Regions from separate parts of the Solibacillus sp. FSL H8-0523 genome, predicted to be linked through region 2. Evidence: predicted binding sites of a transcription regulator. Region 2 holds the regulator's gene; the other holds the start of a gene.

Region 1 (3,214 bases), 620 kb from region 2:
TTCCCAGCCTGTGTTCTTAATTTCTGTTTCAATACCCATTTCTTCACCGATTGCCGCTAAAATTTCCGCATCTAAGCCGACAACATTCCCTTTATCATCTAAATATTCAAAAGGTGCGTACGTTGCCTCTGTTCCCGCTACGATTTTTGTATATTCTTTCGCACCCGATGATTCCTCGTCAGAACCACACGCTGCTAAAATCATTGAAGCAACCGCAATTGGTGCTACCCATTTAAAAAGTTTTTTTGTATTCATTATGAATATCCTCCTGGATGTAATATTTTTTAAGTAACTAATGACATGTTCAATTATATTAATTTCACAATTAATATACAACATTTAATTTTTAAAAAATTGATTATTATTACATAAAGATGAATTTTTATAACAAATACGATAAGTTTTTTGCATAAAATTCAATAATTATTCATATGCCTATCATTACAATCAAATAAGCTAGTTCATTTCCCAATTCCATTTCAACATATGCTTGGCGTGATTACCAAAACCTTGTCACACATTAATACCCCGGAAAAAAAGTCTACAAAAAAGACTATTTCAAAGTAGTTACTCTGAAATAGTCTTTTTCATTTAGCATATTTAACTTCTTTATTTCTTGGAGTGAGAACGAAAGAAGGGTAAAAAGAAACGGTACAGTGAATCTTTTTACCCTACATAAAATTCATTCTCCGTTATAAAATAAGCCCTCTACGCTTACTTTTAAACAGATATAAAAAAATAGATTAAAGCAGTAAAATGGTGCCCACGAATGGACCTGATGATAAACGTGCATTTGGTTTTTAATTGCGCACAAATAAAAGCAATCATCCTAAATGCGACATTTACTAATGTACTCATTTTCTACATAATTATCAAGCTTTATTTAATAAAAAAATAGATTTTCATTAATTTTTTTTAAGTTTAATTTATTTACGAACGGGAAACCTAATAGTGTTAAAAATTACCTTAACAAATTTTAGTACATAGGAGGAGAAATTGTCGAAGTAGATGGCTAAAAACGCCCTCGGAGGGAATCGAACCCCCAGCCTCAGAACCGGAATCTGAAGTGTTATCCATTACACCACGAGGACATGGTTAAATTTATTCAGCTTTATCATTATACAAAGTACATCGGTTCATTTCAAGAACAAAAGACGGACTTTATATTTGACCAAAACTGACTAATGCGTGTATGATAGGTTTACAGCTGAAATACTTTCCAATTTTCAGCAAAGGTATACGAAAATAGGCTTTAACAAAGGGAGGATTTTTTCAATGAACTTAATTCCTACAGTTATTGAACAAACAAACCGCGGCGAACGTGCATATGATATTTATTCACGTTTATTAAAAGACCGTATCATTTTATTAGGGAGCGCAATCGACGATAACGTTGCTAACTCAATTGTAGCACAATTGTTATTCTTAGAAGCGGAAGATCCAGATAAAGATATCTTCCTATACATCAACTCTCCAGGTGGTTCAATCACTTCTGGTATGGCGATTTACGATACAATGAACTTCATCAAACCTGACGTATCAACGATTTGTATCGGTATGGCAGCTTCTATGGGCGCATTCTTATTATCTGCTGGTGCAAAAGGTAAGCGTGTAGCTTTACCAAACGCCGAAGTAATGATTCACCAACCACTGGGCGGTGCACAAGGGCAAGCGACGGAAATTGAAATCGCTGCAAGACGTATTTTACACTTACGTGAAAAATTAAACCGCATCATGGCTGAAAACAGTGGTCAACCATATGAAACATTAGCGCGCGACACAGAACGCGATAATTTCATGACAGCTGAACAAGCTAAAGAATACGGTCTAATCGACAAAATCTACGATCGTAACCCTAAAAAATAATAATTAAAAGCGGCAGAATTTCTTCTGCCGCTTTTTTTTGACGAAAGGCGCAGAAGGTCCGAAAAGTGTTACTTTTGCGGACAGTGCTTCGTTCGTGTATTAATCAACCGCTTTAGTGTGGTGCTTCTGCGGTAGTCGGAAGTAAGAACGAATGCTAAGAACGTCACATCCTGTGACAACGCATTCATCACCAGCATCGTCATGGCCACTATCCTCGGCGCAAAAAGGGCTTGACCAGAATGCTTTCTGGACAAGCCCTTTTGTTTACGCTTTCAAAATTAGTCTGCGTTTTCGATTAGTACTTGTAATGCCTGAATCGCTTTTTCTTCGTCATGTCCATCTGCACTTAACGTCACCGTTGTACCCTTTGCTACCGCTAAGCTCATAATGCCCATAATTGATTTTGCATTTACTTTTTTTGTACCTTTTTCTAAAAAGACATCTGCTTTATAACGATTCGCTTCTTGGACGAATAGTGCAGCTTGTCTTGCTTGTAAACCTGATTTTAGCTTGACCTCTACTTGTTTTTCGATCATCTTGAAATACTCCCTTTCACAACCGTACATCGCCTTATTTATTTCATCTTATCGAAATTATCGGAAAAGAACAACAATAGAATGCAATATTTCAAAAAACAACGTCTTTAAATCTGCTCTCCGCGGCGAAGTGCATCGGCGATTTCATCGATTTTACGTAAACGATGATTCACACCGGACTTACTCACAACACCTGTTGAAACCATTTCTCCTAGTTCTTTTAACGTCACATCTCGGTACTCCACACGTAAGCGTGCAATTTCTCTCAATTTTTCTGGTAGCTGATCTAAGCCGATTGCATTATCGATAAAACGAATATTCTCGACTTGACGTAGTGCCGCGCCAATCGTTTTGTTTAAATTGGCTGTTTCACAATTGACAATTCGGTTCACACTGTTACGCATATCACGAACAATGCGAACATCTTCAAATTTCAGCATAGCCGACGTCGCACCTGCCAAATTTAAAAAGTCCGAAATTTTTTCAGCTTCCTTTAAATACGTTACAAATCCTTTTTTGCGCTCAATCGTTTTCGCATTTAAATCAAAATGGTTCATCAAGTCAGCGAGTGCTTCCCCGTGCTCTTTATAAAGCGAGTACACTTCTAAGTGATACGAAGAAGTTTCCGGGTTATTGACCGAACCACCTGCTAGAAATGCACCACGTAAATACGCACGTCGCTGCTCGTTTTTTGGAATAATAGACGGAGAAATCGTATGATTGAACTCAAACGAATTCGAGACGATTTCTAAATCCGCTAAAATTTCTCGTGCACCTTCACGAAGACGGCAAATATAGACGTTATTTTTCTT
Region 2 (3,214 bases):
GCCGCCACTTTCACGAATTAACCCAAGTAAAATATGCTCTGTGCCAATTTCTTTATGCTTAAGGCGAATTGCCTCTTCTTGCGCTAGTTGTAATACTTTTTGAGCACGCTGTGTGAATCGATTAAACATCATATGAACCCTCTCCTTTTTCCCCATCATTACTTGCTTGTTCTTGTAACTTTTCTTGTAACAGCTTCGCGCGGTACATATCGCGTTCTGTTGCTTGCAGTGTTGTACCGACATATTGCTGTATAAGCCCTGGCTGCATGATTAACATACATTCATTTAGTTTGCGTTGTGAAATTGGTTCAAGTAACCCTAAACTTACCCCAAGACGGACGTTGGATAAACAACTTGCTGCTTCCTCGCTCGTTAATATTTTGGCATATTTTAATGTGCCTAACGAACGACTGAGCCGGTCCTCTAACACGGACGGCGCTCGCAGTAATAGGTTTTTACGAGCAAGCTGTTCCTTTTGAATAATTTGCTCTACCACTTTTTCAAGCTCTTGCAAAATATCTTCTTCGGATTTCCCTAACGTAATCTGGTTGGAAATTTGGTAGACATTTCCTAAATTGTCACTTCCTTCTCCATATATACCCCGGACAACCATTCCTAATCGTGTGATCATTTGAATTAATGCATTCATTTGCTTTGTTAACGTTAATGCTGGCAAATGCAGCATTACCGATGCGCGTAAACCGGTACCAACATTGGAAGGACAGCTCGTTAAATAGCCATAACGCTCTTCATAAGCAAAATCAATAGACTTACTTAAGTAGCGGTCTACGGTCTTCGCTTGGTCATATGCTCGCTGTAAATCCATTCCTTGTGCCAAGCTTTGAATGCGAATATGATCTTCTTCATTTACTAATATGCTAATGGATTCATTTTCTGTTAAAAAGAATGAACCAATTTTTTTGCGGCGGGCTAAATTCGGACTGATTAAATGCTTTTCCACTAAAATTTGACGCTGTAATTGTGGCATATCTTTAATTGAAAAATACGAAAAATGATATGGATTTTCATTGTCCACGGTTAATAATGCGTTCATTAATTGTTCATCTATTTGCTCGGCATCCTGCTCGGTAAAGCTAATTGGAAAGCGAACGTTCGCAATATTTCGAGCGAGTCGAATGCGCGTACTAATGACAATATCCGAGTCACTTTCAGATTGCATCCAGCTTGGATTAGCAAGCGTTAAAAAATGCTCGATGTTCATGCGCGTTCCTCTCCTTTTTTAACTTTACTTTCAAGTGCTCGAATGTCATCACGCAAGTGTGCAGCATCTTCATAACGTTCTTCTTGAACCGCTTCTTGAATAGCGGTACGAAGTGCGTGAATTTGTTGTTCAATTTTTTCTTTTGATGGCACATCTTCAACGTAACCTACATGCTTTGTACCTGCTTGGATTTTTTCGAGAAGCTGTGGTAATTGCTCACTAAATGTCTGATAACAATCGCCACAACCAAATTTACCTTGCTTTAAAAACTGGCGGTACGTAAAGCCACACGTTGGACATGCCTTTGTTCTCAAAGCACTTGTTGGCGTTTCCTTTTTCGTAAGCGGAACAAAATTAAACCAATTTGTTAGGAGCTGCTGAAGTGAGGCGGGCTCTTCTGATACTTCAAACTGAAACGGGTGAAATTGTGCAGCACATACCTCACAATACTGGCGCTCCATTTGCTGACCATGCTGGACTTGTGTCACCGTTACATTCGCATGGCGCTGTTTACAATGTTCACATATCATATTAAACACCTCTATTTTTCAAAAGAAATCGTGTGTAGCATCGCACGCATCAATCGTGCGCGTACTTCATCACGTACAGGTAAACCGAGTTGCAGTGTTGTGCGATCCATCGCTGCTTTCATCAAGCCGGCTTCTCGCTCACTAACAATATCTTCGTCTAATAAGCGGTAAATGATACGCTCGGCATTGGTTTGTGCAATTGCCCCACCGATTTGCTCTTCGATTTCATCTAATACATTTTTCTTTGAGTGGATGGTTACACGCAAAATTCGAATATAACCACCACCACCACGCTTACTTTCTACAAAATAACCATGTTCGGTCGTAAATCGTGTATTAATGACGTAATTGATTTGTGAAGGGGCACAAGCAAATTGCTTCGCTAGTTCATTACGCTTAATTTCAATAAGCCCTTGCCCTTCTACTTCAATAACTTCCTTCAAATACCCTTCAATTATGTCAGATATATTCCTCATGCTGTCCTCACCTCTCACTCAACTGACTTTGACTATCTTTGACTTAAATATACATTAGCTGTTTTTCGAATTCAAATAATCACTCTCTAAAAATGCTTTTCCCACATTCCGTCAAAATAAATCGCTTGAAACAGAAAAAACTGTAAGGAAAAGTTTTCCCTACAGTCTTATACCTTATACCCAGCGACCAACGATTGGATAGTTCCAATCTTCATCCATTAACGCTTTGACGATACCAATTACTGGTGCAATCCAGAAAATTAAAAGGAACACTAATAAGAATGGTAAGCCGATTAATACAATCGTTAATACGGCTGCAATGGCAATTAAAATACCAAATACCACTTGGAATAATAACGCTTGAATGGCTGTACGTTTCACAGCATCTTCTGAACTAATTAAGAAAAATATAATTGGCACTAAAAATGGAGCAAAGAACGCACTCGCATGAATAATGATTTTTGACCATTTTGATTCCATTTGAAATCATCCTCACTTTGTTTTGTTATCTTATTTACGAATGAATGCCACAAAAGTTTCACAAACTAAAAAAATCTTAGGTTTCTTATACCCAAGATTTTTAGAAAGTATGTATCCAGTTTAATACGGTCCACGATCATTCGGATTGTCTTCCGCTTGAGGGAATAAAAAGTAAGAAATAACCGCAGTTAAAATACCCGCACCAATGACAATGAAAATACGGTCACGGCTTGCCACTTCTTGATAATTGTTAGCTAACATAATGTATGAAGCAATCGCTACCCCTAACGATATCGGTATGACGAACTTCAAACGTCCTTTATAAAATTTCATCTTCACAACGCCCTTTTCTAAAAAATGAACTCAATTTTTATATGTTCTATCATACATGGCTTGAAATTAAAATACAAATACAGGTAAATTTTGAATTTATACTAAAATAATACTGATATTCAAATTCATCGAAAGTTTCAAATTAGCCCTTTTTTAATAACGCGAAATATTCT

The links. The regulator CtsR, encoded in region 2, represses protease genes until heat stress. The targets are predictions, from matches to a motif close to ATGGTCAATAAAGGTCAAACA.
Region 1: clpP (ATP-dependent Clp endopeptidase proteolytic subunit ClpP) is a predicted target of CtsR. The motif match lies at 1,165-1,185, and genes of this name have one in related genera.

What each region holds. Positions count from the first base shown of each region.
Region 1 covers NZ_CP150291.1:3,461,085-3,464,298, forward strand. The annotation lists gene NSQ62_RS17310 (basic amino acid ABC transporter substrate-binding protein) at 1-255, opposite strand, end outside; tRNA gene NSQ62_RS17315 (tRNA-Arg) at 1,020-1,091, opposite strand; gene clpP (ATP-dependent Clp endopeptidase proteolytic subunit ClpP) at 1,276-1,866, shown strand; gene NSQ62_RS17325 (HPr family phosphocarrier protein) at 2,145-2,402, opposite strand; gene whiA (DNA-binding protein WhiA) at 2,510-3,214, opposite strand, start outside.
Region 2 covers NZ_CP150291.1:4,084,212-4,087,425, forward strand. The annotation lists gene NSQ62_RS20595 (ATP-dependent Clp protease ATP-binding subunit) at 1-132, opposite strand, end outside; gene NSQ62_RS20600 (protein arginine kinase) at 122-1,222, opposite strand; gene NSQ62_RS20605 (UvrB/UvrC motif-containing protein) at 1,219-1,752, opposite strand; gene NSQ62_RS20610 (CtsR family transcriptional regulator) at 1,764-2,228, opposite strand; gene NSQ62_RS20615 (DUF4870 domain-containing protein) at 2,403-2,708, opposite strand; gene NSQ62_RS20620 (acyltransferase) at 2,829-3,041, opposite strand.